DNA from 2 places in the Mesorhizobium yinganensis genome. Region 2 is predicted to be linked to the other one. Evidence: predicted binding sites of a transcription regulator. Region 2 holds the regulator's gene; the other holds the start of a gene.
What was found. Region 2 encodes PhoB, which activates phosphate uptake and scavenging genes when phosphate is short. Its sites were predicted from a motif close to TGTCATNNANCTGTCAT; they were not measured.
Positions count from the first base shown of each region.

Region 1: a site for PhoB is predicted at 5,969-5,985, ahead of ABMA59_RS00605 (esterase-like activity of phytase family protein). Genes of this name have one in related genera too.

Region 1 covers NZ_JBEBMH010000001.1:120,183-135,209, reverse strand. Annotated here, with positions in the region: gene ABMA59_RS00635 (formate--tetrahydrofolate ligase) at 1-854, shown strand, start outside; gene ABMA59_RS00630 (hypothetical protein) at 1,015-1,845, opposite strand; gene ABMA59_RS00625 (glucoamylase family protein) at 2,148-3,488, shown strand; gene ABMA59_RS00620 (sugar O-acetyltransferase) at 3,555-4,109, opposite strand; gene ABMA59_RS00615 (SDR family NAD(P)-dependent oxidoreductase) at 4,152-4,937, opposite strand; gene ABMA59_RS00610 (alpha/beta fold hydrolase) at 5,041-5,886, opposite strand; gene ABMA59_RS00605 (esterase-like activity of phytase family protein) at 6,056-8,254, shown strand; gene ABMA59_RS00600 (M14 family metallopeptidase) at 8,391-9,443, shown strand; gene ABMA59_RS00595 (anthranilate synthase) at 9,932-12,121, shown strand; gene ABMA59_RS00590 (cation diffusion facilitator family transporter) at 12,268-13,176, shown strand; gene ABMA59_RS00585 (WD40/YVTN/BNR-like repeat-containing protein) at 13,349-14,431, shown strand; gene ABMA59_RS00580 (MoaD/ThiS family protein) at 14,450-14,737, shown strand; gene ABMA59_RS00575 (AbrB family transcriptional regulator) at 14,905-15,027, shown strand, end outside.
Region 2 covers NZ_JBEBMH010000007.1:105,267-120,293, reverse strand. Annotated here, with positions in the region: gene ABMA59_RS15505 (sugar-binding transcriptional regulator) at 1-311, opposite strand, end outside; gene ABMA59_RS15500 (acyl-CoA thioesterase) at 543-992, opposite strand; gene ABMA59_RS15495 (UDP-glucose dehydrogenase family protein) at 1,031-2,353, opposite strand; gene ABMA59_RS15490 (MFS transporter) at 2,551-3,792, opposite strand; gene ABMA59_RS15485 (hypothetical protein) at 3,917-4,093, opposite strand; gene ABMA59_RS15480 (hypothetical protein) at 4,607-4,825, opposite strand; gene phoB (phosphate regulon transcriptional regulator PhoB) at 4,982-5,671, opposite strand; gene phoU (phosphate signaling complex protein PhoU) at 5,683-6,390, opposite strand; gene pstB (phosphate ABC transporter ATP-binding protein PstB) at 6,413-7,237, opposite strand; gene pstA (phosphate ABC transporter permease PstA) at 7,253-8,569, opposite strand; gene pstC (phosphate ABC transporter permease subunit PstC) at 8,566-10,026, opposite strand; gene ABMA59_RS15450 (PstS family phosphate ABC transporter substrate-binding protein) at 10,130-11,155, opposite strand; gene ABMA59_RS15445 (5-(carboxyamino)imidazole ribonucleotide synthase) at 11,420-12,496, opposite strand; gene purE (5-(carboxyamino)imidazole ribonucleotide mutase) at 12,493-12,987, opposite strand; gene ABMA59_RS15435 (acetamidase/formamidase family protein) at 13,118-14,029, shown strand; gene ABMA59_RS15430 (YdcH family protein) at 14,104-14,307, opposite strand; gene ABMA59_RS15425 (YdcH family protein) at 14,542-14,715, shown strand; gene ABMA59_RS15420 (ArsR/SmtB family transcription factor) at 14,877-15,027, opposite strand, start outside.

The sequences.
Region 1 (15,027 bases), on a different contig from region 2:
CCAACATCGCGCATGGCTGCAACTCGGTGGTCGCCACCACGACCGCGCTGAAGCTCGCCGACTACGTGGTGACGGAAGCCGGCTTCGGCGCCGATCTTGGTGCGGAAAAATTCTTCGACATCAAATGCCGCAAGGCCGGCCTGAAACCGGCGGCGGCGGTCATCGTCGCCACGGTCCGCGCCATGAAGATGAATGGCGGGGTGAAGAAGGAAGACCTCGGCAAGGAGAACATCGAGGCGGTGAAGAAGGGCTGCGCCAATCTCGGCCGCCACATCGAGAACGTAAAACAGTTCGGCGTGCCGGCGGTGGTCGCCATCAACCATTTTTATTCTGACACCGAAGCCGAGATCGCGGCGATGCGGGAATATGTCGAGGCGATGGGTGAGGAGGCGATCCTGTGCAAGCACTGGGCGCACGGCTCGGCCGGCATCGAGGAATTGGCACACAAGGTGGTGCAGCTTGCCGAGAGCGGTGCCTCGCAGTTCGCGCCGCTCTACCGCGATGACATGAAGCTGTTCGACAAGATCGACACGATCGTCAAGCGCATCTATCGTGGCTCGGAGGCCATCGCCGACAAGTCGGTGCGCGACCAGTTGCACCAGTGGGAACAGGCCGGCTACGGCAATCTGCCGGTCTGCATGGCCAAGACGCAATATTCCTTCTCGACCGACCCGAACCTGCGCGGCGCCCCGACCGGCCATGTGGTGCCGGTGCGCGAGGTGCGGCTGTCGGCCGGGGCGGGTTTCGTCGTGGCGATCTGCGGCGAGATCATGACCATGCCCGGCCTGCCCAAGGCGCCCTCCTCGGAAAAGATTTTTCTCAACGAGATGGGCCAGATCGAGGGGCTGTTCTGATCCGGCCAGAACTCCGAGAGGCACGATAGCCGGTCAGCCTGCCAAGGTTCGACCGGCCAAAAGGCCCGGGCATTTTCGGACAGCAGCCATCGCCCCGCGACGCGGAAAAAATCCGCGCGGGCCGTTTTTTTCCGATTGCGATGCCCGGCTGGCGGTGGCGTCAGGACGTGTCGGGCCGCTCCAGCGCGTGGACGGCCAGCGCATGGGCGTGCGCCAGAATCTCGTCTATCTCGCGGATGTTGCGGGGATGCGTCGCGACCGGGTCGTAGCGCGACAGCCGGCCGCCGGGCGGACGCCCGGGCCTGAGCGGCGACAGGCGCCGGATGCGGCCAGTGCCTTCTGGTTTCTTGAGCGCCGCGTCGCGCCGCGCCTTCCAGCGGGCGAACCGCTTTGCCTGGCCCGGCAAATCGTCGAGCGCCGAGGCGAGCACCTCCAGCCGGCGGGCCAGCCGCGCCGCATCGACCGGATCGTCTGGCGATGGCGGCGGCGGCAGCGGCGTGAACCGCGCATAGGCGTCGAACCCCAATATGCGCGGCACGCTGGTGGCTGCCGGCCGCCATGCCCGCGTGTTCCACCGCCACGCCGGATCGACCAGCGGCAGATTTTGCGCGCCCGCGGCGGATTTCGGACGTCTCTTCGGCCCTTTCGGCATGAAGGCGCGGGCCCCTCGCAGGACCGGGGATTTTGGCTTGCGCGGGCGCATCGGCGGAAGAACGATGCCTTGCGCCACCGCGATGATCAGCCGGCGAACCGCGGCTTCGGCCGGAAACAGCAGTTTCAGGATGGCGCGGTGGAGATGACGAGGAAGGCTAAGTGCCGGGGACAGTTTACTTTTTTCCGCCCGCACCAGCCTTGAAGCGACCGCGCCCTTCCGCGGAAAGAAAGTAAACTGTCCCCCGGCGCCAAGCCCCATCTCGGCCATGGCGACGAGCATGGCCAGAATGCGCTTCAGCGCCTCCCGGTTCTTCTCGACTGCCGCACTCCACTCCATCGCCGCTTCCTTCCGACACACGCGGCGGGATTATAGCCGAGGCGGAAATGGCGGGGATAAGTTTGAGGAAAATAATCCTGTACATACATTGACAGAACTCCGGCCCCTCCACAGGGAAGCGAACGGTTTCGTGAGCGTCGTTCGGCGCGGCCTGCTCGTCAGATGACGGCAAACTGCATATCGACCGCCGGCGATGTGCCAGGGTCAGTTAGGTGCCCTGCGTGCTTGACTTGCGGCGGGTCGCATGGATGCTCGTTGCCACCCTTAGAGCAAGCCGCCCCCGCCACGCAGGCCGACAGCCCATGCTAAAACATTCCGAAACTTCCGCCGACGCGCTCTTTCATCCGGGCGATGAGGCGATGCTGTCCTCCTTGCAGCGCGACACGTTCGATTATTTCGTCAAGGAAACCAATCCCGAGAACGGGCTGGTGGCCGACCGAGACCACGAAGGTGCGCCGGCCAGCATCGCGGCGGTCGGCATGGCGCTGACGGCCTATCCCGTCGGCGTGGCGCGCGGCTATCTCACCCGCGCCGAGGGGCGCGCCCGCACGCTGACGACGCTGCGGTACTTCTGGCAACTGCCGCAGGGGACGCGCGAGGACGACAGCGGCCATCGCGGGTTCTTCTACCATTTCCTCGACATGCACACCGGCCGGCGGGTCTGGAACTGCGAACTGTCGACCATCGATACGGCGATCCTCATCGCCGGGGCGCTGGCCGCCGCCTGCTATTTCGACGAGCCCGACCGGGAAGAGACTGAGATACGCGAGCTTGCCGACGCGCTTTACCGGCGTGTCGACTGGCGCTGGGCGGAAAATGGCGGCGAGACCGTCGCGCTCGGCTGGAAACCGCGCAGCCGCTTCCTGAAATACCGCTGGCACGGCTATGACGAGTCCATCATCATGCATGTGCTGGGCCTCGCCTCGCCCACGCATCCCCTCTCTCTTCACGCCTACCATGCCTATCTCAGGAGTTTTCACTGGCGCATGGTCGAGGATCAGGAATACCTTCACGCCGATCCCCTCTTCATTCATCAGCTCTCGCATATCTGGATCGACTTTCGCGGCATCCAGGACGATTTCATGCGAAGGCACGGCATCGACTATTTCGAGAACAGCCGGCGCGCCACCTATGCGCAGCGCGCCTACGCCATCCGCAATCCCAAAGGTTTCGTCGGCTACGGCGAGAACTGCTGGGGCATCACGGCGAGCGACGGCCCCGGCCCGGCGCGGCGGCGCATCAATGGCGTGCGGCGGAGTTTCTACGACTACCTGGCGCGCGGCATTCCCAATGGACCCGACGACGGCACGCTCTCGCCCTGGGCGGTCGCAACCTCGCTGCCCTTCGCGCCCGAGATCGTGCTGCCGGCGCTGCGGTATCTGCACGAGATCGGCCTGCGCGAAACCTGCGACTACGGATTCACCGCCAGCTTCAATCCCACCTTCGGCGCCGGCCGCGGCCACCGGGCGGGATGGATCGCGCCGGAAACCATCGCCATCAACCAGGGACCGATGGCGCTGATGATCGAAAACCATCGCTCGGACTTTTTGTGGACGCTGATGCGGCGCTGCAAGCCGATCGCCGACGGCCTGCGGCTTGCCGGTTTTAGCGGCGGCTGGCTGGATGGCGGGAGCAGCGGTTGACGCGCCAGCGGGTGCGCGGAGCGGCGATTGCCACGCGACGGCGGCCGCTGCACGGCAACGGGGCCGTCAGCCGCCTCCGATCCGCCGCGCCGGATTGCCCGCCACGGTCGCCCCATCGGGCACGTCGCGGGTGACGACCGAGCCGGCGCCGACGATGGCGTTGGCGCCGATGCGTACGCCGCCCAAGATGATAGCGCCGCCGCCGATCCAGGCGTTTTCGCCGATATCAATCGGCCGGGCGATCTCCAGCCCGGCGCGCCGCTCGGCGGCGCCTTTATGATGCTCGGCACAGTAGATCTGCACCGAAGGACCGATCAGCGTTCCCGAGCCTATACTGACCGGCGCGGTGTCGAGGATGACGCAGCCGGCATTGAGGAAGACGCCGCCGCCGAGCGAAATGTTGGACCCGTAGGCGCAGTGGAAAGGCGCCTCGATGCGGGCGCCCTCGCCCGCTCTCAGCAGATTTGCCAGTGCGGGTCCGATATTGCCGCGATCTCGGGGTGACAGCGAATTATGCTCGAACACGGCGTCGCGGGCCGTTTCACGCAGCGCTTCCAGTTCGGGATCGAGACAGACATACCATTCGCCCGCCGCCATTTTTTGCCGTTCGCTTGGCGCCATGCGGGTTCGTCCTGCTGTCCGGCAACTCCGATGCCGGCCTGCCTAAGGCATCAACTGCCCGCCATTGACCTCGATCACCTGGCCGCTGACGTAGCCGCTGAGCACCTTCGACGACAGGAACAGATAGGCGCCGACGCAATCCTCCGCCGTGCCGGCGCGGCCCTGCGGGATGCCGGCGATGCCGGCCTTGATCTGTTCGGCGGTCGAATAGCGTTCGTGGAACGGCGTCAGGATCAGGCCGGGCGCCACGGCGTTGACGCGGATGTCGTGGCCGATCAGTTCCTTGGCCATGCCGCGGGTGACGTTGGAGACGAAGGCCTTGGCCGAGCCGTAGATGCCGGCCCCGGGGCCGGCGCCGTTGCGGGCGGCGACCGACGAGGTGTTGACGATGAAGCCGCCGCGCTTCTTCAGCCACGGGATCGCCGCGCGCGTCGCGGTGACCACCGAGCGGGCGTTGAGGTCCATGACCTTGTCGTATTGCTCGTCCGTCATCTCGGCAAACGGCACGCGGCCGAGCATGCCGCCGGCATTGTTGACAAGCCCGTCGAGCTGGCCGAACTGCGCGGCCGTGTCTTCCACGACGCGGATCACATCGGCGGAAACGGAAAAATCGCCCCGCACCGGAAAGACGTTGCCGCCGCCGTCGTTGAGCCGTGCGGCAAGGGCCAGCGCGACGTCGTGGCTGGCGTTGTAGTGCAGCCCGACGCGGCAGCCTTGCGCGGCATAGGCTTCGACAAGCGCCGCGCCGATGCCGGTCGAGCCGCCGGTGACGAGCACGACCTTGCCGGCGAGGTCCGGGATCATCAGGCGGGACGGGGAAGCGGCCATGGCAAGGTCTCCTGTGCGAGCGAGGGGCAGGCTTCGTCTGTCCGCTCGCTAGGTTTTATATCGGTTGAAAGGCTCAGCCGAAAGACCGCGTGGGAAGCCTTGGCTACTTTGCGTCGATGAAATCGCGCACCGCCTTGTTGTATCCCTCCGGATCCTGGAGCAGCGCGAAATGGCTGACGTCGGGCAGTATGATCAACTTCGCGCCCGGTATGGCCGAGGCGATGTCTTCCGTGTGCTTGCGCTTGATCACCTCGTCATGGTCGCCAACGACGATCGCCGTCGGCACTGCGATCTTTTCCAGTCTTTTCCAGTCCCAGGACGGCTGGGTTTCCCACATCAGGCCCATCTTCTTTAGGAAGTCGTCGTATCCGTCCGGCGTCCTCGACAAGCGCTTGTAGTCGTTGCGGCTGCGGCCGATATAGGCCACGAAGGTCTTGCTTTCGAACCCCTTGGGATCGATTCCGCCCGTGGTCACGTTGGCCGCCTGCGCGAACAGCCGCGTAAGCCGATCCGGATGGTTCATGGCGATGTCGATGCCGATGATGCCGCCGTCGCTCCATCCGACCAGCGCTGTCCTGCCGATCTTGAGATGGTCGAGCAGCGCGATATAGTCGTCCATCATGAGGTCGTAGCCGAACGGTTCGCCGTTGCGCGTCGACCGGCCGTGCCCGCGGCTGTCCGGAACGATCACCATGTGGTCCCTGGCGAGATCGGCGACCTGGCTCGACCACAGGTCGCCATGGCCGAGCCCGCCATGGATGAGCAGGACCGGCTCGCCGGAGCCGAATACCTGATAATACATCTCTATGCCTTTCACTTTGGCACAGCCGCTTTCGGTTGGCTTCGGCATGGGCGCGGGTTCAGGCAGGGTCTGCCAGCGTTCCTCCGCGAACGACGGGCTGGCGACGGCAACAAGCGCGGCAGCGGCAAGCACTTTCACTAGTTTCATGATTACCCCCCAAAGGTAAAACGCAGATCAACTGCCTTCCCGCGAACTTTGTCAATGGAGGCAAGAACAAAGGGGAATTTATCGTCATAAAATTGTCATTGAACCTTCATGCCGCTGCAACATGCGTTGCGCAAAGCAGGCGCGCACTCCAGATTCATGAGAGGGTTCCATGTCCACAAAATCGCGCCTGCTGGCGCTGACCGCCACGCTTCTCGCTTCCGCGGCACTGCCCGCTCACGCCGACATGATGTTCAACCGCGTCGCCACCTTCGCGGTCGCCGACAACCTGCCCGAGGCGGATCGCGCCTCGCCGACCTCCTCCGAGATCATCTCGGCCAGCGAGGACGGCAACACGCTGGTCTATTCCGACAGCCCGCATGGCGGCATCGGCATCATCGACATCACCGATCCGAAGGCGCCGAAGGCCGGCGGCTACATCAAGCTCGAAGGCGAGCCAACATCCGTCCTGATCGAAAACGGCAAGATCCTGGCCGCGGTCAACACCTCCAAGTCGAAGGCGGACCCGTCCGGCAATTTGTCGGTCATCGACCTCGCCGGCAAGACGGTCGAGGCGACCTGCGACCTCGGCGGCCAGCCGGATTCTGTCGCCGTCAGCAAGGACAAGGCCTGGCTGGCCGTCGCCATCGAGAACGAGCGCGACGAGGACGTGAACGACGGCGAAATCCCGCAGATGCCGGCCGGCAATCTGAAGATCCTGTCGCTGAAGGACGGCGCGCCGGATTGCGCTGGTATGAAGAGCGTCGACCTGACCGGCATCGCGGAAGTCGCGCCGGAAGACCCGGAGCCCGAATTCGTCGCCTTCAACGATGCCGGCGAGATCGCCGTGACGCTGCAGGAGAACAACCACATCGCCATCGTCGATGCCGCTTCCGGCAAGGTGGTCAAGCATTTCTCCGCCGGCTCGGTCGAACTGGAGAACGTCGACACCAAGAAGGACGGCGCGCTTTCCTTCGACGGCAAGGTCAAGGCGACGCCGCGCGAGCCCGACGCCGTCAAGTGGCTGGACGACAATCGTTTCGTCATCGCCAATGAGGGCGACTACAAGGGCGGGACGCGCGGCTTCACCATCTTCAACAAGTCAGGCGAAGTCGTCTACGAATCCGGCCCGGCCTTCGAATACGAGGTTGCCAAGGTCGGCCACTATCCGGAACACCGAAACAAGAAGGGCGTCGAGCCGGAAGGTCTCGAGGCCGCAAGCTTCGGCGACGAAAAACTGTTCTTCGTCGCCTCCGAGCGCGGCTCGCTGGTCGGCGTCTACAAGGACACCGGCGCGGTGCCGCAATTCCTGCAGGTGCTGCCGTCGGGCATCGGCCCCGAGGGCCTGGTCGCCATCCCGTCGCGCAACCTGCTGGTCACGGCTAACGAGACCGATCTCGGCGAAGACGGGCTCGCCCGCTCGCACGTGATGATCTACGAGCGCGCCGAAGGCCCGGCCGCCTATCCGATGATCACCGCCGCACCGAAGGAAGACGGCACCCCGCTCGGCTGGGGCGCACTCTCCGGCCTCGCCGCCGACCCGGCCAACCCCGGCAAGCTCTATGCGGTTTCGGACTCGGTCTACACAGCCGCGCCGGCCATCTTCACCATCGACGCCACGCAGACGCCGGCCCTCATCACCGGCAAGACCATCGTGACGCGCGGCGGCCACCCGGCCCAGAAGCTGGACCTCGAAGGCATCGTCGCCGACGGCGAAGGCGGCTTCTGGCTGGCCAATGAGGGCGACGCCGCCAAGCTGACGCCGCATGCCGTGCTGCATGTCGACGAAAAGGGCGCGATCGACAAGGAGATCCCCTTCCCGGCAGCCCTGCTGGCCGGCGAGACCCGCTTCGGCCTCGAAGGCATCACCATTGTCGGTTCCGGCGACGACCTGACGCTGGTCATGGCCGTGCAGCGCGAGTGGAAGGACGACCCGAAGGGCCAGACGAAACTGCTTGCCTACAAGCCGAAGGCCAAGGAATGGTCGGCCGTACGCTATCCGCTCGACGCCACCGAGGCCGGCTGGATGGGACTTTCCGAGATTACCACCCATGACGGAAAACTCTACGTCATCGAGCGCGACAACCTGATCGGCGATGCCGCGAAGGCCAAGAACCTCTATTCGGTCTCGCTCGAGGCCTTCAAGCCGGTTGCGCTCGACGGCGAACTGCCGGTGGTCGAGAAGACAAAGGTGCGCGACCTGATCCCCGATCTCAAGTCGGCGACCAACGGTTATGTCGTCGACAAGGTCGAAGGTTTCACCATCGACGCCTCCGGCAATGCCTTTGTCGTCACCGACAATGACGGCGTGGACGATTCCTCCGGCGAGACGCTGTTCCTGCGCCTCGGCAATATTGCCGCGGTGAACTGATCTTCTGGCAGGGCGGCGGTTTCTTTCGCCGCCGCCCTTCCTCATCTTAGGCTGGCCCAGACGATCGCGCGCCGCGGCCGTTGCAGGGTTCTTGCGGACCGGCCATTGTCGCCCCACAATTTGAGTGGGTGACACCATGCAGAAAACCATCGAGACCATTCCGGGCGACACCGAGGGCGTCGCTTACACCTTTCCGGTGTTCCGCTTCGAAGGCAGCGATCCGGCTGCCCCGAAAGCCTACCTCCAAGCGGCCCTGCATGCCAGCGAACTGCCCGGCACCGTTGCCATCGACGCGCTGATGCCGCAACTGCGCAGGGCGGAAGCGGAAGGCCGTATACGCGGCGCGATCACGGTCGTGCCGCACGCCAATCCGGTCGGCCGCGCGCAATATCATTTCGGCTCCGTGCAGGGCCGCTTCCATCTCGGCACGCGCACCAATTTCAACCGCGACTTTCCGCTGCTGGAAAAGCCGGATGCCTCGGCCCTCCAGATGAAGGGCGGCACGGTCGATGAACGGCTGAAGCACCGGCTGCTGCAACTCTCCGTCGGCCACGAAATCGTGCTCGACCTCCACTGCGACGACGAGGGAGTCGATTATCTCTACGTGCCGAAGGCGCTGTGGCCGGGCATGGAGGATTGCGCGGCGGCGATGGGCGTGGCGGCAGTAATCCTGTGGGAGGGTTCGTCCGGCGCGTCCTTCGACGAAGCATCGCTGCATCCCTATCTCCAGATGCCGGCGCAGCAAGCCGGACTGGCGCGGCGCGCCGTGACGACCGTGGAATATCGCGGCCTGCTGGATGTGGATCGCAAGCTGGCGCAATCCGACGCGGACGGGCTCTACCGCCTGCTGGTCGCCCGCGGCGTGATCGAAGACAAGGCGCTGCCGCCACTTGGGCCATTTGCCGGACTGGTCGCGCCGATCGAGAACATCGAAATGGTCACGGCGCCCCGGCCTGGCGCCATCCTGTTCGACGTGGCGCCGGGCGACCGCGTAAGAAAAGGCGACCGGCTGGCGACCATTGTGCACGCCGCCGGCGAGGAAGGTGGCTCGACCGACGTGTTCGCGCCGCAGGCGGGCTATATCTTGACGCGAGTCGTCCGCCGTTCGACTTATGCCGGCGACGATCTGGTGAAGCTGGTCGGCGATACCAAGAGCGCGAGCGCACGAGAGGGCGCGCTGGAGGATTGATACCAGCCAGTATTTTTGACCGTCGGCGCGCCAACCGCTGTGAACGGCAGGGCAATCGCATATGAAGCACCCCCACCCCTAACCCCTCCCCACAAGGCGGAGGGGAACCCGGCGGCGATGCGCTGTTCCCACCGTCACCGGCCTTGCTCGACAGGGCGGCCGGCGAATCCCGCTCCCCCTTGTGGGGAGGGGTTAGGGGTGGGGGTACAACACGCTACCCTGCGGTGAACGGGGCTTAGAATCCCAGCAGGGGATCCGAAGGATGGGGGGATTGGCGTCCGGAATCCGCTTGCTCCACAAGATATTCGCCGCTATGGAGTCGGCCATGCATATCGTCTCGATCAAGACCATTTGGTGGTGGGCCTGCTGACAGCGGCCTGCCGAGACGCGTGCGCGTAAAAGAGGGAGTGGCCGCAGGAGAAGTCCGGGCGGCCATTTGTTTTTGATGCCTATCCGGACCTCGGCGCGGCGAACGGATGGAGAGACGAATGTCTGTCGAGATCCTCGACAACGGTGCCGAGAAATTCGTGACGTCGGGCGGGATATCGATCGTCCGGCAGCGCCATGACACGCCCTACAAGGGCGCGATCGAGGCTTATGTCGACGGCCTGAACAGCCGGCGCGGCGCGGTTTTCTCGTCGAACTACGAATATCCGGGGCGCTACACCCGTTGGGACACGGCGGTGATCGACCCACCGCTGGTGATCTCTGCGCGCGGCCGCTCGATGCGCATCGAGGCACTGAACAGCCGTGGCAAGGTTCTGCTGCCGGTCATAGCCCGAACGCTACTACCGCTGAAGGACATTACCCTTACCCAGACCACCGAACACCGGCTGGCGCTGAAGATCGCCGAGCCGGGCCGCGTCTTCACCGAAGAGGAGCGCTCCCGCGTGCCCTCGGTGTTCACCGTGCTGCGCGCCATCACCGCGCTGTTCCACAGCGACCAGGATGCCAATCTCGGCCTTTACGGCGCCTTCGGCTACGACCTCGCCTTCCAGTTCGACCCGGTCGAACTGTCGCTGAAACGCGCCGAGAGCCAGCGCGATCTCGTGCTCTTCCTTCCCGACGAGATCCTGGTCGTCGACCACCACTCGGCAAAAGCCTGGCACGACCGTTACGACTATTCCGGCAACGGCTTCGACACGACCGGCCTGCCGCGCGACAGCGTGGCGGAGCCGTTCAGGACGGCCGACCGCATCCCGCCGCGCGGCGACCACGAGCCCGGCGAATATGCCGAGCTTGTCAGGAAGGCGATGGAGAGGTTTCGGCGCGGCGACCTGTTCGAGGTCGTGCCTGGCCAGATGTTCTACGAGCGCTGCGAATCCCTGCCGTCCGACATTTCGCGGCGGCTGAAGCAGATCAACCCGTCGCCCTATTCCTTCTTCATCAATCTCGGCGAGAACGAGTTTTTGATCGGCGCATCGCCCGAAATGTTCGTCAGGGTGAACGGCAGGCGCGTCGAGACCTGCCCGATCTCCGGCACGATCAAGCGCGGGGAGGACGCCATCTCGGACAGCGAGCAGATATTGAAGCTGCTCAACTCCAAGAAGGACGAATCCGAACTGACGATGTGCTCGGACGTCGACCGCAACGACAAGAGCCGCGTCTGCGAACCGGGCTCGGTGCGCGTCATCGGCCGGCGCCAGATCGAGATGTATTCGCGCCTCATCCACACGGTCGACCATATCGAGGGCCGGCTGCGCGAGGGCATGGACGCCTTCGATGCATTCCTCTCGCACGCCTGGGCGGTAACGGTGACCGGCGCGCCGAAATTGTGGGCCATGCGCTTCATCGAAAAACACGAAAAAAGCCCGCGCGCCTGGTATGGCGGGGCGATCGGCATGGTGCATTTCAACGGCGACATGAACACCGGCCTGACGCTGAGGACCATCCGCATCAAGGACGGCATCGCAGAGGTGCGCGCCGGCGCCACATTGCTGTTCGACAGCGTGCCCGAGGAAGAAGAAGCCGAAACCGAACTGAAGGCATCCGCCATGATTTCCGCGATCCGAGACGCCAGGGCCGGCAACGCCGCCGCCGGCGACCGCAGCGCTGCCCGCGTCGGCGACGGGGTGAACATCCTGCTGGTGGATCACGAAGATTCCTTCGTGCACACACTGGCGAATTATTTCCGGCAGACCGGCGCCAATGTTTCGACCGTGCGCACGCCGGTGCCCGAAGAAATCTTCGACAGGCTGAAGCCCGACCTGGTCGTGCTTTCACCCGGCCCCGGCACGCCGAAAGATTTCGACTGCGCCGCCACCATCAGGAAGGCGCGGCAGCGCGACCTGCCGATTTTTGGCGTATGCCTGGGCCTACAGGCGCTGGCGGAAGCCTATGGCGGCGAGTTGCGCCACCTGCATATTCCGATGCACGGAAAGCCCTCGCGCATCCGCGTGTCGAAGCCGGGCGTCATCTTCTCCGGCCTGCCCAAGGAAGTGACCGTCGGCCGCTACCACTCGATCTTCGCCGATCCGGTGCGGCTGCCCGACGATTTTGTCGTCACCGCCGAGACCGAGGATGGCGTCATCATGGCCTTCGAGCACCGCAAGGAGCCGATCGCGGCGGTGCAGTTCCATCCGGAATCGATCATGACGCTCGGCCAGAACGCCGGCATGCGGATGATCGAGAACGTCGTGGCGCATCTGCCGCGCAAGGCCAGGGAAAAGGCGGCCTAATCCAATTGACTGCGCAAATGACACCCCCCTCTGTCCTGCCGGACATCTCCCCCTCAAGGGGGGAGATCAGCCAATCGCCGGCGTCGCCACTGCCAATCTCCCCCCTTGAGGGGGAGATGTCCGGCAGGACAGAGGGGGGTGCATAGATGCCCTCCAAGCAGCGCGTCGCCACCCTCGCCTTCTGGTCGATCATCGTCGCTTTCGGCGTGCTCGGCCTGAAGGCGTTCGCCTTTTTCATCACCGGTTCGGTCGCGCTCTATTCGGATGCGCTGGAATCGATCGTCAACGTCATCGCCTCGGCGGCCGCTTATTGGGCGATCCAGGTGAGCCACAAGCCTGCCGACAGCGACCACCAGCACGGGCACCACAAGGCCGAATACTTTTCGGCTGTGCTGGAAGGCGTGCTGATCGTGCTTGCCGCGTTGATGATCGTCGCGGCGGCCTGGGAGGCGCTGCTGCGTCCGCAGCCGCTGCAACAGCCGTGGGAGGGCCTTGCCGTCAACGGCTTTGCCGCCGTCATCAATGCCGGCTGGGCATGGCTGCTCATCCGGACGGGCAGGCAGGACAAGAGCCCGGCGCTGGTCGCGGACGGCCATCACATCATGACCGACGTGGTGACATCGCTCGGCGTCATCGCCGGCCTCGTCGGCGTCGTGCTGACCGGCTACAGCATCCTCGACCCGCTGCTGGCGATCCTCGTCGCCCTCAACATCCTCTACCAGGGCTGGCAGGTGATCAGTGGTTCTCTAAGCGGCCTGATGGACAAGGCGGTGCCGCTGGAAGACAACATGCACATCCGAGACATCATTTCGGCGAACTCCAAGGGGGCGCTGGAAGTGCACGATTTGAAGACGCGCACCGCCGGCCGCGCCACCTTCATCGAGTTCCACCTGATCGTCGACGGCGACATGCCGGTGCGCGAGAGCCATGTCATCTGCGACCGCATCGAGGACGCGCTGAGGGCCGAAATCCCGTCGGTGCGGGTGCTTATCCATGTCGAGCCGGACGACGAGGCGAAACTGCCACGCGGAACCAGCGCGGTGCCGTTTGCGTAACGGCTTTCGGCGCCCATGCGCCGGATCGAAAAAAGCGTTAGACTTTCCAGCGGCGATGTCGGCTTCGAATGCCGCCATTCGTCCTCGCTCTGTAGGAGCGAGGCGAAGGGCCATCGCTTTCGCGGCCCGACTGGAGACGACGGCCGCCTGTCATCGCGCGGAGGAAGTCGACGTGACACAGAAAACCCTTGTGCTGTTGGGAACCAAGAAAGGCGCCTTCATCGCCGAGAGCGACGCGGCGCGGAAGGATTGGACGCTGAGCGGCCCGTTCTGCGAGACTTGGCCGATGAACCATGTCGTCGCCGACCCGAATACCGGCACCATCTATGCCGGCGGCGGCAATGAATGGTTCGGACCGGCCGTGTGGAAATCCACCGATCTAGGAAAAACCTGGACGCATTCGAGCGAGGGCCTCGCCTATGAGGAAGGCAAGGAGCCGGTGAAGGCGGTGTGGAGCCTCGCCGCCCGCAATGGCAGCCTCTATGCCGGCGTGCAGCCGGCCGGGCTGTTCCACAGCGACGATGGCGGCCAGACATGGTCGCATATGGAGGGACTGCAAAAGCATCCGTCGCGCGAGCATTGGCAGCCGGGCGGCGCCGGCCTCATGCTGCATTCGCTGGTGGTGGATCCCCAGCACGAGGACAAGATCTGGATCGGCGTGTCGGCCGCCGGCGTCTTCCATACCGCCGACGGCGGAAAGACCTGGGAACCGCGCAACCGCGGCACCCGCGCCGATTTCAACCCCGACGACCAGAAATATCCTGAATTCGGCCAGTGCGTGCATTGCGTGGTGATGGCGCCGGGCAAGCCGGAGCGGCTCTACCAGCAGAACCATTGCGGCATGTATGTCAGCGAGGACGGCGGCAGGGAATGGAAAAGCATCGAGGCTGGCCTGCCTTCCACCTTCGGCTTTCCGGCCGCCGCCCATCCGCGCGATCCCGACACGCTGTTCCTGCTGCCGCTCAACGGCGATTCCGCCGGCCGCTACGTGCCCGACGCCAAGGCGGCCGTCTGGCGCACCCGCGACGCCGGCAAGACGTGGCAGGACATGCGCGAGGGTCTGCCGCAGCACAACGCCTATTTCGGCGTGCTGCGCCAGGCGATGGCGACGGACCGGCACGAGCGGGCCGGCGTCTATTTCGGCACCAGTTCCGGCTCGGTCTATGCGAGCGCCGACGAGGGCGAGAACTGGATGCCGATCGCCGAGCACCTGCCGACGGTGCTGTCGGTCGAAACGCTGATTGTCGACCGGTAGGCGGCGGGAGGCAGCAAGATGGACCGCGTTCAGGGAAGCGCCCCGGTCCGGGTGAGACTGCCTGGGCCACTGGTCGACCTGTTTCCTGGCTCAGTGCGGCGCCTCGAGGTCGAGGCGCGCACGGTTCGCGAGATGATCGAGGCGCTGAACGACCGTTGGCCGGGGATGCGCGACCGGCTATGCGACACCACGCCGGCCATCCGAAAACACATCAACGTCTTTGTCGACGGCGAGCGAGCGAGACTGGAGACGAAGCTTGAACCCGGCACGGAGGTTTTTATCCTGACGGCAATCAGCGGGGGATAACAGTGTCCGGAGACGTGGATGGACCATCCGATGTGCGGGCATTGGGCGGGCCGGCCGGAGCCGGCTCGTCGCTCGCGATTACCGCTTCGTCACGCCGCACGAGAGACAGGCATAAAACAGAGATTGTGGGGCTGACAGCAACGGAAGGCTAGGTCTAGAAGGGACGCATGGCCTCCCCGCCCGCGCCGTCTCCCGGACCGTTCGCCAAACTGCCGCAGCCCTTGCAGTGGCTGCTGCTGATCATCTTTGCGGCAGCGCTCGGCGTCGCGCTCGAAACCGTCGACTTTCCA
Region 2 (15,027 bases):
CCAAGGAAAACAGTGGCGGCGACCAGTGGCACGTCGGCGGTCGGATCGGAGGAATGCGTACTGTCGGGCACCACCCAGACGGCATCGAGCTTCAGCGCATCCTCGAGTTCGCGGGCCAGAACGTCGTCGGCAAACAACTGCGTCGAGGTGGAGATGGTGACGATCCCGGTATCGCGCGCCTTGCGCAGATACATGGCGACCGACGCCCGCGAAATGTGGAGTTCGCGCGCGACTTCGTCCTGTCGCATCCCGTGGGAATAGTAGAGCCACGCGGCCTTGTGTATGATCTGGTCCGCCGGGCGGATTGGCATGTTTCCTCCGGTTTCGACAATAGTCACGGTCGCTGACAAAAGTCAAATGGCGAGCCGGATTGATCTATATTTTTGGCAAACAAAGCCGGAAATAGCCTATCTGGAGACCCGGCAAGTCCAAAAGAATCTGGGATCTCATCGGGTTACCGAAAATCAGGCGGGAAATTTCGGTTTTGCGCTGACGCGGCCCCCTCGCGAGCATGACGCTGCCCCCCTTCGGGGTGGCCGCAATTACGCTTTTGGCGTCCGCGAGAGGGTTTCGAGGACCTGACGCGAGACGCTGTCGAACGGTGTCGGTTTGCGCGTTTTGCGGTCGACATGGACATGGACGAAAAAGCCCTCGGCCGCCGCCTGTTCTTCATCGTTGCGGAACAGTCCGATCTCGTAGCGGACCGACGACGTGCCGAGTTTCGCCACCCGGATGCCGGCGGTGACCACATCGGGGAAAGCCAGTTCGGAAAAATATCGGCAGCCGGTTTCGACGACGAAGAACACGGTCCGGCCTCGTCGGATATCGATGATGCCGCGTTCGAGCAGCCAGCCATTCACCGCCGTGTCGAACAGCGAATAATGAACGACATTGTTCATGTGCCCATAGATGTCGTTGTCCATCCAGCGGGTCTGGATGGTGCGGAACAGCGCATAGTCCGCCCGGACGGAAGGCTTGCTCCGATCGCTCATCCGTCCTCCTTCTCTTGCCATGCTGGACCAGTCGCCGTTCACGCCGCCCGCTTCGGCCTTGGCCGGCCGACGCTGGTGTAGGTGAAGCCGTATTTCTCGACCTCGCCCTGCTTGTAGATATTGCGCAGGTCGACCAGCACCGGCGTCTTCATCGATTTGCCGATGCGGTCGAGATCGAGCGCCCGGAACGCATCCCATTCGGTGACGATGACCAGCGCGTCGGCGCTTTCGGCGATCTCGTAGGGCGAGTTGCCGAACGTGACGCCGTCGAGCAGCGCCCTCGCCCCTTCCATACCCTCCGGATCGTAGGCGCGGACACGCGCGCCGCCGTCTTGCAGCGCCTGGATCAGCGCCAGCGACGGCGCCTCGCGCATGTCGTCGGTGTTCGGCTTGAAGGTGAGGCCGAGCACGGCGACGGTCTTGCCGCGCACCTCGCCGCCGCAGGCCGCCGTCACCTTGCGGGCCATCGCCCGCTTGCGGGAATCGTTGATGGCGACGGTCGCCTCGACGAGGCGGACGGGGCTGGCTGCATCCTGCGCCGCCTTGGCCAGCGCCATCGTGTCCTTGGGAAAGCAGGAGCCGCCATAACCCGGCCCGGCATGCAGGAATTTCGAGCCGATACGCTGGTCGAGGCCGATGCCGCGCGCCACATCCTGCACGTCGGCGTCGAGCGCCTCGCAGAGGTCCGCCATCTCGTTGATGAAGGTGATCTTCATCGCGAGATAGGCGTTGGCGGCGTATTTGATCAGTTCGGCCGAACGGCGCGCCGTGTACATGATCGGCGCGGCATTGAGATAGAGCGGCCGGTAGACCTCCGCCATGACTGCCCGCGCCCGCTCGTCCTCCAGGCCGATGACGATGCGGTCGGGCCGCTTGAAATCGGATATCGCAGCGCCTTCCCGCAGGAACTCCGGATTGGACACGACGGCGAAATCGGCGTCCGGATTGGTCTCGCGGATGATGCGCTCGACCTCGTCGCCGGTGCCGACCGGAACCGTCGACTTGGTGACGATGACGGTGAAGCCGCGCAGGGCGCCGGCGATCTGCCGGGCCGCCGCATAGACATGGCTCAGGTCCGCATGGCCGTCGCCGCGGCGCGACGGGGTGCCGACCGCCATGAACACCACGTCGGCATCGGCGATGGCTTCCTTGAGATCCGTCTCAAAGCTGAGCCGCCCGGCCCGGAGATTGGTGGAGACCAGTTCGCCAAGGCCCGGCTCGTAGATCGGGATTTTTCCACCGCGCAAAGCTTCGATCTTGCCGGCATCGCTGTCGATGCAGACGACCTGGTGTCCGAAATCGGCGAAACAGGCCGCCGAGACCAGCCCGACATAACCGGCGCCAACCATCAATACGCGCATAGTCTACCTTCTCTTGGATAAGGGCGCGTTTTTGCTGGAAAACGCGCCGGCGCGAGGTCCTTTGCGGCGGCATCCCTACGCCGGATCGACGCACCGGCCAACAGAAACATTTGCCGCGTAATTTCCCATGCGAATGCGACAGAGGAATAAACGTCGCGGCCGAAAGAGGTACGGGTCAAATGTCGGACATCGATGCGTCAGTCCCGCCCGTCCAGATGGCGGATGTCACGCAGCTTCGGGAAGAGCCAGGCCCACAGGCCCGCGACCGCGATGGCACCGACACCGCCGAAGACGACGGCGGGAACCGTGCCAATGATGGCAGCCATGGTGCCGGCCCGGAACTCGCCGAGTTCGTTGGACGCACCGACGAACACCATGTTCACGGCATTCACACGGCCGCGCAACTCGTCCGGCGTCCATAGCTGGATCAGCGTCTCGCGCACATAGACGCTGACCATGTCGGTGGCGCCGAGCATGGCGAGCGCGAAGATCGACAGCCAGACAATGGTCGAGACGCCGAACACGATGGTGAAGACGCCGAACAGGCCGACGAAGACCAGCATGATGACGCCGGCGTGGTCGCGCAGCGGATGGCCGGCGAGCCACACCGCGACCAGCAATGCACCAATGCCCGGACCGGCACGCAGCAGGCCAAGGCCCCAGGGGCCGAGTTCGAGAATGTCGCGCGCGTAGACGGGCAGGAGCGCCACGGCACCCGAGAGCAGGACCGCGAAGAGGTCGAGCGAGATGGCACCGAGGACCACCTTTTCCCCCCAGATATAGCGGAAACCTGCAAAGAGCGTATCGATCGAAGGGCGCTCCGTGCCGGTTCGCTGTGCCGGCTTGGGAATGCTGAAGATGAGCACGGCTGACGCCAGCATCAGCAATGTCGCAACGCCATAGGCCGCTTCGGCGGAGACGCCGTAGAGCAGGCCGCCGGCGACAGGGCCGACGATGGTCGCGGTCTGCCATGCCGAGGAATTCCAGGCTACGGCATTGGCGAAATCTTTGGGCGGCACGAGATTGGCCACCAGCGAGGCAGCAGCAGGACCGAAGAAAGCCCGTGCTATGCCGAACACGGCAAGCACCGCGAACACAGGCACGACACTCGTCAACCCGCGCAGCGAAAGCAGAAGCAGCGCCAGCGCGCAGAGAGCCTCCAGCCCCGCCGCGAGCCCCATGATCAGGCGGCGGCCGAAACGGTCGGCGATCGCCCCGGTGATCAGCACCAGCAGCAGCGAGGGGATGAACTGGATAATGCCGACAAGGCCGAGATCGAACGGATCGCGCGTCAGGTCGTAGACCTGCCAGCCAACCGCGACGGACACGATCTGGGTCGAGAACGTCGCCAGGAAACGCGCCGCCCAGAAGGCGAGGAACGGCCGGTGCCGGAAGGCAGCATAACGCTGGCTTGCGGCGGTCGCGGTGTTGGAAGACATCGGGCTCGAAATACGAGAGAAGAAACCACGCCGTCTTTAGCGCGGTTCGCCGCCTTTAGCGCCCCCAATTCACAGCTGGACCAAGAATAATTGCGAAAGTCGCGTCGCCATTGCGCCTTTGGCCCTAGCTCTCGGCCTTGAATGTCTCCGCTTCCTTGCGGATCTTTTCCCAGTCGTTACCGTGGCGCTTCAGAAGTTCGCGCGCCTGTCGAGGCGAGAGGTCGGTCGTCTCCGCCAGATGCTGAACTTCGAGTTCCTGACCGGCTGCGAGTTGGCCGCCTTGCTTCACTTTCCTAGCCATGAGTTCTGCCTCCGTTGGCCGGTTCAACGCACGGGCGGCGAAAAGGTCGCATGGCTTTTTCTGCTGATTGGAAAGCGCCGGCACGGACCGCCAACATTCCCGGAACCTCTCCGCATACATGCGAGTTTCCACCGCAACGAATGGAGGTTTTCGATGTTCAAATGGCTTGTACGGCTTGGGCTGGCAGTGGTGGCGACCCGGCTCGCCGCGAAATACATGACACCTGACGTTGAAGCCGAACCCGTTCCGCCAAATCCATCTCGCACCGGGCCGAGGAAACGGAGGGCCACCAAATGACACGCTTGGGTTTGGCAACGGCCGCGCTGGCCGGCTATGTGGCCTACAGGATCGGCCGGCGACTGGTCGCGGAAAATAGCGGAGCGCGCGTAACGAGCGCCAGGATGTCGCGAGGGCGCAAAATCCATCGCGCTCCGCCTGAACATATTGGAGTGGACGTCAGCGCAAGGACTGTCGAAGCGTAGCAGTCCATATTTCGCCTGAAAAGCCGGGCGTTCAGTGTTCCGTCAGCGCTTCGTTGAGCAGGTCGAGGTCGACATAGAAATAGCGCACCAGGCAGCGCTGGACCTCTTCGGTATCGAAGCCGTGGCTCCTGAGATAAGAAACCGATTCATGGATGGCGCGACGGTCGACCAGCTTGGTCTTGCGGTCGTCCTGGGCGTCCATGAGGGCGTCCATCTCGGCGATGTTCCGATCCTTGGACAGGATTTCCATATGGTTTCCCGCAGGCTTCATGCCTGCCAGAGTGGCGCATTAAGGATAACAAAAAGCTAACGCCCGCGGGACAGCAGGCTCGGGCATTTCAATGGTGGGAAACGGAGGGTATTGCCCAAAGACGGCGCTCGCCGCGACGACGCGGCGGGACGACGATCATTCATCGCTGATGGCGTAGCCCGCGCCGCGCACGGTGCGGATGACGTCGGGCAGGCGGTTGGTGTTGACCGCCTTGCGCAGCCGGCCGACATGCACGTCGACGGTACGCTCGTCGATATAGATCGTCTCGCCCCAGACATTGTCGAGCAGTTGCCCGCGCGAGAACACGCGGCCGGGATGGCGCATCATGAATTCCAGCAGCCGGAACTCGGTCGGGCCGAGCTTGATCTCGCTCTTCTTGCGGTAGACGCGGTGCGACTCGCGGTCGAGCACGATATCGCCGACCTTGAGCACCGACGAAAGCACTTCCGGCTTGGCGCGGCGCAGCAGCGCTTTTACACGCGCCACGAATTCGGGGGTCGAAAACGGTTTGACCAGATAGTCGTCGGCGCCGGTGGCCAGCCCGCGCACCCGATCGCTTTCCTCGCCGCGCGCCGTCAGCATGATGATCGGCAGGCGCTCGGTTTCCGGGCGCATCCTCAGCCGCCGGCACAGTTCGATGCCGGAAACCGCCGGCAGCATCCAGTCCAGCACCAGAAGGTCCGGCACATTCTCCTGCAGCCGGATCTCGGCCTCGTCGCCGCGCATGACGACCTCGACCTGATAGCCCTCGGACTCAAGATTGTAGCGGAGGAGGACGCCCAACGGCTCCTCGTCCTCGACCACCATGACCTTCGGTGCGATCATCGCGCCTGCCTTTATTCGGCGAGGACGGTCGTCGCCGTCTCGTCGAGTTTCGGACGGTTCGCCGGAAGCTGCGAACCGGTCAGCACATAATAGGCGTTTTCCGCGATGTTGGTCACGTGGTCGCCGATACGCTCCAGGTTCTTGGCACAGAACAGCAGATGCGTGCAGGTGGTGATGTTGCGCGGATCCTCCATCATGTAGGTCAGGAGTTCGCGAAACACCGAGGTGTATTTGAGGTCGATCTTCTCGTCCTCGGCGCGCAGCCGGTCGAGTTCGGCGGGCTCGCGCCCGGTATAGGCGTCGACGACGCCGCTGATCTGGGCAAGGACCATCGTCGCCATGTCGTCGATGCCGTGGGACAAGCCACGCGGCGTCGTCCCCTCACCGATCGCGCCGACGCGCTTGGCGACGTTCTTGGCAAGATCGCCGATCCGCTCCAAATCGCCCGCCATGCGGATGGCGCCGAGCACGGCGCGCAGGTCCTGGGCCATCGGCTGCCGCTTGGCGATCAGCGTGATGGCGCGGTCGTCCAGCTCACGCTGCTTGGCGTCCATGATGGCGTCATCGGAGATGATCCGCTGCGCCGCCGCGGCGTCGGTGTGTAGAAGCGCCCGGATGGAGGCGCCGACCATCGACGTCGACAGGTCCGCCATGTCGCGGATCAGTTGGTCGATCTGTTTCAGGTCCTGATCGAAGGACGCAACGGTGTGTTCGCGCATTCTGGTGTTCCTCGGGCCGGGATCAGCCGAAGCGGCCGGTAATGTAGTCCTGGGTGCGCTTGTCATCGGGGTTGGTGAACATCTTGTCCGTCGCCCCTTCCTCGACCAGGTAGCCCAGATGGAACATCGCCGTGCGCTGCGACACGCGGGCGGCCTGCTGCATCGAATGGGTGACGATGACGATGGTGTAGTTGGCCCGCAACTCGTCGATCAGCTCTTCCACCTTGGCGGTGGCGATCGGGTCGAGCGCCGAGCACGGCTCGTCCATCAGGATGACCTCGGGCGACACCGCGATGGCGCGGGCGATGCAGAGACGCTGCTGCTGGCCGCCGGAAAGCCCGGTTCCCGGCTCGTTGACGCGGTCCTTGACCTCGTTCCAGAGCGCGGCTTTCTTCAGGCTCGACTCGACGATCTGGTCCAGGTCGGCCTTGCTCTTCGCGAGCCCGTGGATCTTCGGGCCGTAGGCGACGTTTTCGTAGATCGACTTCGGGAACGGATTGGGTTTCTGGAACACCATGCCGACACGGGCGCGCAGTTCGACCACGTCGATCTTCGGATCGTAGATATCCTCGTTGTCCAGCGTGATCTTGCCGGTGACGCGGGCCGAGTCGATCGTGTCGTTCATGCGGTTCAGGCACCGCAGAAAAGTCGACTTTCCGCAGCCCGACGGGCCGATCAGCGCCGTCACCTGGTTTTGCCGCACGTCGAGTTCCACATCGAACAGCGCCTGCTTCGGGCCGTAGAAGACGCCGACCTTGCGGCCTTGCATCTTGATCACTTCGTTGGTTTTCGCAGTCATGCTGCCGCTCACTGCCTGCTCGAGTTTCTGTTCGGTCATGATGTTCATGATGCTTGCTCCCGTCTACCAGCGCCGTTCGAAGCGGCGCCTGAGCACGATTGCGGTGATGTTCATCACCATGAGGAATACCAGAAGAATGATGATGGCGCCGGACATGCGCTCGACGAAGGCGCGCTCGGCCTCGTTCGCCCACATGTAGATCTGCACGGGCAATGCCGTGGCCGGGTCGAGCGGCGTCGCCGGATAGTCGGCGACGAAGGCCACCATGCCGATCAGCAGCAGCGGCGCGGTTTCACCGAGCGCGCGGGCCAGGCCGATGATGGTGCCGGTGAGGATGCCGGGGGTGGCGAGCGGCAGCACATGCTGGAACACCGCCTGCGTCTTGGATGCGCCGAGCCCGAGCGCTGCCGAGCGGATCGACGGCGGCACGGCGGCGAGCGCGGCGCGGGTGGCGATGATGATGGTCGGCAGCGTCATCAGCGTCAGCACCAGGCCGCCAACCAGCGCGGCCGAGCGCGGCATGCCGAGGAAGTTGATAAAGACGGCCAGGCCGAGCAGGCCGAAGACGATCGACGGCACGGCGGCGAGGTTGTTGATGTTGACCTCGATGATGTCGGTGAGCCGCGTCTTCTTGGCGAACTCCTCCAGGTAGATGGAGGCGGCGACGCCGATCGGCAGCGCCAAGAGCAGCACGATCAGCATCATGTAGAACGAACCGATGATGGCGACGCCCATGCCGGCCATTTCCGGGCGGCTCGAGGCGCCGTTGACGAACAGACCGGTGTTGAACTTGCCGGTCAAGGCGCCCTCGTCGCGCAGCTTGGTGATGAAGGCGACCTGCCGGTCGGAAACCTTGCGGTTGGTCTCGGCGACTGTGAGGTCGATCTGGCCCTTGTAGGCGGAATCGACGTTGGCGCTGGTCAGCACCCAGACGTCGCGGGTCGTGCCGATGATCGAGGGATCGGCGACCACCATGTCGCGAAGCTGCGTGCGCACGCCCTCGGAGAGGAAGCCCTTCAGCGCCGCCATCTGCGGCTTGTCGTCGGGCGAGATGCCGAGCTTGGCGGCCAGCGCGTCGCGCGCCAGGTTCGGATAATTGGCGGTGATCAGCACGTTCGGGTCCGTCGCCCGCTTGTCCTGCGGATCGATCACCTTCGCGTCGAAGGTGATCGGCAGCAGCACCGAGGTCTGGAAGAACGAGGTGTAGCCCTTGGAGACGATCGAGACCAGCATCACCGCCAGGAAGATGATGCCGACGGAGATGGCGACGCGGCCGTACCAGCGGAAGCGGGTCTCGGCGGCATAGCGCCGCTTCAGGCCGATGTCGCGGCGTGGCGGGGCCTTGGCAACCGGAAGAGTGCCGAGCGTGGCGGCGGTCATTCGTACTGCTCCCGATATTTGCGCACGATGTAGAGCGCGACGATGTTCATGATCAGCGTCACCACGAAGAGCGTGATGCCGAGCGCGAAGGCCACGAGCGTCTGCGGCGAGTTGAACTCGAGGTCGCCGGTGAGCTGGTTGACGATCTTGACGGTGATGGTGGTCATCGCCTCGAACGGGTTGAGCGTCAGGTTCGCGGCGACGCCCGCCGCCAGCACGACGATCATCGTTTCGCCGATGGCGCGCGAGGCAGTCAGCAGGATGGCGCCGACGATACCCGGAAGCGCGGCCGGCAGGATCACCCGCTTGATCGTCTCGGAGCGCGTGGCGCCGAGGCCGAGCGAACCGTCGCGCATGGCGCGCGGCACCGCCGTGATGATGTCATCCGAAAGCGACGAGACCACCGGGATCAGCATGATGCCCATGACCAGGCCTGCGGTGAAGATCGACTGCGCCTGGATGAAAGGCGTGCCGCCCGTGAGCGCGGCGCTGAGGTCGCGCAGGAACGGCCCGAGCGTCACCAGCGCGAAGATGCCGTAGACGATGGTCGGGATGCCGGCCAGCAGCTCCAGCGTCGGCTTGACGATCGAGCGCACCCGGCGGGAAGCGTATTCGGCCATATAGACCGCCGACAGCAAGCCGATCGGAACCGCGACCAGCAGAGCCACCAAGGCGATGTAGAGCGTGCCGGCGAGCAGCGGGATCAGGCCGAACTGACCGGCGGAGGCGCCCGCTCCGGCCGCTGCGAAGCGCGGATCCCAGACGATGCCGAAGAAGAAATTGGTGAGCGGCACCGCGGCGAAGAAGTGGAAGGTCTCGAACAGCATCGACAGCACGATACCGACGGTTGTCAGGATCGCGATGGTCGACGACCCCAGCAAGGCCCACAGCACGATGCGCTCGACATTGTTGCGGGCCCGCGTCCTCGGCTGAATGCCACGGATGGCGAGGGCCGCGCCGGCGAGCGACAGGATCAGGCCAAGGATGCCGCCCGTCAGCCTCAGGCTGTCGCTGGCGCGGTTGGTCTCCACCGCGATGGGGATCATGTAATCCTGGGTGTCGGGCGCCAGCGCCACACCCTTGGCGACCAGAAGCGGCTGCAATTCGGCGAATGTCGCGGGAAGCTTGTCGAGGGTGGCCGCGTCGAGCCGGCGCAGGCCGTTTGCGAGGCTCCTGACCAGGCCGAGTTCGAGGCTGCGGTTGGGCACCGCGCTTTCGGCCGTGTGTGGCGGAAGCTGTGCTTCGACATGGCGTTCGAGATAGACGGAGGAGCCGACGCTCCAGACGATGAGCAGGAGCAGCGCCGGCATCGTTGCCAGCAGAAATGCCCACCAGGCATGATAGTGCGGACGAGAATGCTGCTTGACGGCACCGCCGGTATGCATTGCGGCACGCTGGCGGCCGATGAAGTAGGCGACCACACCGATCACAAGGATGATGGCGATAAAATAGGTCATCGGCATGCGCGAGACTCCCGGCGCCTGTGGCCTGAAAGGGAGAACAAATTCAACAACAGAAAATCGCCGCGCGGCCGGATGGCCGCGCGGCGGATACTTTAAATTACATGGTCTTGCCGGCGGCGAAGTCGTCGCGCTGCTGCTGACGCTCGGCGTCCGGCGCGGCAACCAGGCCGTACTCGGCCAGCGGGCTCTCCGGGCCGACCATCTGGTCGTCGAGGAAGAACTCGACATATTCCTTCAGGCCGGGAACGACGCCGAGATGCGCCTTCTTCACGTAGAAGAAGAGCGGACGCGACACCGGATACTCGCCCTTGGCGATGGTCTCGGTCGACGGCACGATACCGTCGACGGTCGCGACCTTCAGCTTGTCGGCGTTGTTCTCGTAGAAGGCGAGGCCGAACACGCCGACGCCGGTCTTGTTGGCGTCGATGCGGGCCAGCGTCTCGGAATAGTCGCCGTCGATGTCCACGGCCTTGCCGTCCTTGCGGACCGCGACGCAGGCCTTGGTGACTTCCTTCTCGGCAACACCGGCGGCCTTCACGGCATCCTTGTCGCAGCCATGAGCCATCAGCTTCTCTTCGAACACTTCGCGGGTGCCGTGCTTTTCGCCGGGGATGTAGGCGACGATATCCCAGTCCGGCAGGGCCGGATTGACCTGGTTCCACTTGGTGTTCGGGTTGGCGACGAGCTTGCCGTCGACGACGAGCTGCGCGGCCAGCGCCTTGTAGATGTCGGCCGGGGTCAGCGCCCAGTCCGGACCCTTGATGTCGGTGGCGAAGACGATGCCGTCATAGCCGATCTTGACTTCCTGCACGTCCTTGACGCCGGCTGCGACGCAGGACTTGAACTCGTCTTCCTTCATCTTGCGCGAGGAATTGGCGATGTCGATCGTGGCCTCGCCGACGCCCTTGCAGAATTCCTTGATGCCGGCGCCCGAACCGCCGGACTCGACGACGGGGGTCTTGAAGTTGGTGAAGGTCTCGCCGAAGGATTCAGCGACGATCTTCGCATAGGGAAGAACGGTGGACGAACCAGCGATCTGGACCTGGTCGCGGGCGGCGGCATAGCCGGCCGAGGCGGCAAGCGCCAGGACCGCGGCCGACGCTGTGAGAATAGCTTTTTTCATGGGGCCTGCTCCTGTCGGGAATTTTGGCTTCGGACACCTTCTGCGGCGTCACGCGGAGAGGCCTTAACGAGGCTATGTAACAGTTGCATGACAGTTTCGTGTCGAATGGGTAAACCGGCCATTCATCATGGCCGCGACACTTTGCCGGCGGGTATCGCGCTCTTTTCCGCGGATGGAATGCGCGGCCTCGGCACAGCCGAACCGACGAGCGGTCACGATCACGTGTCCGTCACATCAAGTATGAGAAAATGATTAGCCGGCTTCTTAACGGCTCAGCAGCCGCGTGAAATGGCCCATCTTGCGGCCCGGCCGGGCTTCCGCCTTGCCGTAGAGATGCAGCACGAGATCGGGCTCGGACAGAAGCGCCGGCGCGCGGAAAATGTCGTCGCCGATGAGATTTTCCATCACGCAGCCGGAATGCCGGCTGAGGTCGCCCAGCGGCAGGCCGGCAACGGCGCGGATATGCTGCTCGAACTGCGACACAGCGCAGGCGGCTTCGGTCCAGTGCCCGGAATTGTGGACGCGCGGCGCGATCTCGTTGGCGAGCAGGCCGCCGCCGGGCAGCACGAAGAACTCGACGCCGATAACGCCGACATAGTCCAGCGCGGCGAGGATGGAGAAGGCGGCATCCGTCGCGGCATCCGCCGTCGTCCGCGCAACCGATGCCGGCAGCGTCGACGTATGCAGGATGCCGTTCCGATGGACGTTTTCCGCCGGATCGTAGGCAGAGAGTTGGCCGTCAAGACCGCGTGCGGCGATCACCGAGATTTCCCGCTCGAACGGCACGAAACTTTCGAGGATCAGCGGCACGCCGCCCATCGCCGCGAAGCTGCCGGTCACGCCGCCCGAATGATCCCGGAAGACGCGCTGTCCCTTGCCGTCATAACCCATCCGCCGGGTCTTCAGGATGCCGCTGCGCCCGAACGCCGCAAGGCCCGCTTCGAGATCGGCATCGCCGTCGACCGCCCGGAAGTCGGCCGTCTTGACGCCGATGCCGTTGAGGAACGTCTTTTCCACCAGCCGGTCCTGCGACACCTCTAGCGCCCGCGCCGGCGGATAGACGTGCACGGACACCGCCAGCCGCTCGGCCGCGCGGACGGGAACGTTCTCGAACTCATAGGTGACGACGGCCGAAACCTTCGCCAGTTCGTCGAGCGCCGCCGGATTGTCATAGGCCGCGACGATCTGCCGGTTGGCGACCTGCGCGGCCGGACAATCCGCCTGCGGCTCCAGAATGACCGTGCGATAGCCCAGCCGGGCCGCCGCCATCGCCAGCATGCGCCCCAGCTGGCCGCCGCCGATGATGCCGATCGTCGAATTCTGCGGAAGCGGCGCTGTCATGCGTCTGACGGCCTATCCGCGACGGCGGCGGTTTGCCGCGAGCGCCAGTCGTCCAGCCGCGCCGCCAACCGTTCGTCACCCAGAGCCAGCACGGCGGCGGCGAGCAAAGCGGCGTTCACCGCGCCGGCCCGGCCGATTGCCAGCGTACCCACGGGAATGCCCGCCGGCATCTGGACGATCGAAAGCAGCGAATCCTCGCCGGACAGCGCCTTGGATTCGACCGGAACGCCGAACACGGGCAACGGGGTCATGGCCGCCGCCATGCCGGGCAGGTGCGCCGCGCCGCCCGCCCCGGCGATGATCACCTTGTAGCCGGCGGCCTTGGCGCCCGTCGCGAAATCATAAAGCCGCTTCGGGGTGCGGTGGGCCGAGACGATGCGGTCGTCATGCGACACGCCGAGCGCATCCAGCGTCTCGGCGGCATGTTTCATGGTCGCCCAGTCGGACTGGCTGCCCATGATGATTGCAACGTCGGCTGTGCTGTCGGCCACGCGATCGTCCCCGGTCGAACGGAATGCGGCGCATAACGGAATTCCGGGAAGCTCGCAAGGATGGTCGACGCCAAACGACTTCCTCCCGGCCGGCTTGCCGCTGTCGCGAGCTTCGGCTACGCCTTCGGCCATGACAACGCACCGGTTTACCGCCACAAGCTGGCACAATGTGCTGGGCACCTTGCCTGCCGCCCTGACCGTCTCGTCGGGCGATACGGTAATCACCGAAACGATCGACGCCCACGGCATCGACAAAGACGGTGTGCAACGCGCCCCGGAGCCGAACCCGATGAACGGCCCGATCTTCGTGACCGGCGCCGAGCCGGGCGATGCGCTGAAGGTCGAAATCCTGCGCATGACGCCGATCCGCGCCACGGGATGGACGCGGGCATCGCTGGCGGGCAACGTCGTCGACCCGGAATTCGTGCGAAACCTGCCGCCCCGCGACAAGACGAACTGGCGGATCGACCGGCAGGCGCTGACCGCCACACCGGAACCCGCCGTGCCGGGCCTCGAGCATCTCGTGCTGCCGCTGGAGCCGATGATCGGCTGCTTCGGCGTGGCACCCGGCGGCGGGCAGGCGTTTTCCACCGCGACCAGCGCCGAGAACGGCGGCAACATGGATTACCGGGGTTTCGGCCCTGGCGCGACTGTGTGGTTTCCTGTCGCCGTGCCCGGCGCGCTGTTCTTCCTTGGCGATTGCCACGCGACGCAGGGCGACGGGGAGATCGTCGGCACCGGCATCGAGACCTGCTTCGACGTCGAGGTTCGCCTGACGGTGGAAAAGAGCCGCAACCTCGTCTGGCCGCGCGGCGAGAGCGCCACCGATATCTTTTCGGTGGGCAACGCCCGGCCGCTCGACCAGGCATTGCAGCATGCAACGACCGATATGTTCAACTGGCTGACCGGCGACTACGGACTGAGTCCCACGGCCGCCAGCCATCTGATGGGCCAGGTCGTCCGCTACGATGTGGGCAACGTCTTCGATCCGGCCTTCACCATGGTCTGCCGCATCGAAAAGAAATGGCTGCCGAAGCGCTGAGGGCCAGCCGGCGATAATTCCGGGCTGCCCGGAACGACGCCCGGCGGATAACCAGTTCACGCGACGCCGGGCGCTCACGCAATGATATCGGGGATAATCCGGTCTTCCAGCGTCACAAGCCGGTCCTTGATCGCCAGTTTTTTCTTTTTCATGCGCTGGATTTGCAGCGGGTCGCTGCCGGTCGCGATCATGGCGTTTATGGCTGCGTCGAAATCGGCGTGTTCCTGCTTGAGCTTTGCGAACTCAAGGCGAATCTCGGTCTGATCCTGGTCGGACATTTCTTTCCGTCAGCAGAAAACCGGCGCCGCTGGCGCCAACAGGGCGGGTCCGGGCGTGCTAGCCCACCCGGCGGCAAGCCATTATCACATTTTGCTGTTCCAGGAAATCCTACCACATCGCATTCGACATTGCCGCAATCTGGTGGCAGAGTGTCACCGTACCGTCACACGGCGGCATGGGCGGTAGCCGCGGTATGGCGTGCGATCGAGGAAACCATGAAGGGAGAAGCAAGTATGGCTCTTGCCAACCACCTTGACGAACTTCAGCGCAAGCACGGCGACATCGAACGCCAGATCGATGAGGCGATGACCCACCCCTCGGTGGACGATCTCGAAATCGTGATGCTCAAGAGACGCAAGTTGGCAATCAAGGACGAGATGGAGAAGTTGCGACACACCACGCACTGACCGCCACGAAATTCCAATCCTGTTTGAAGAACCGGCGGCGTACGCCGCCGGGCAAAGGCTGTATAATCGAACTTCGCCCGCGAGGTGGGCGATGTCGGTCGTATTCTTGTAATCCGGGACCTACGGGGTGATCTGGGCTGGCGCTCGATTTCCGTCCGGGGCTATGCCGTCCAGAACTGATCCAGCCAGATGTTCAGCTTGAGAAAACCGTTTTCGCTGACGGCATAGACGCGCCGCGTCCCCTCGGCCTTGGCGCTGACCAGCCCCGCATCCAGCAGGACCTTGAGATGCTGCGACACCGCGGGCCTCGAC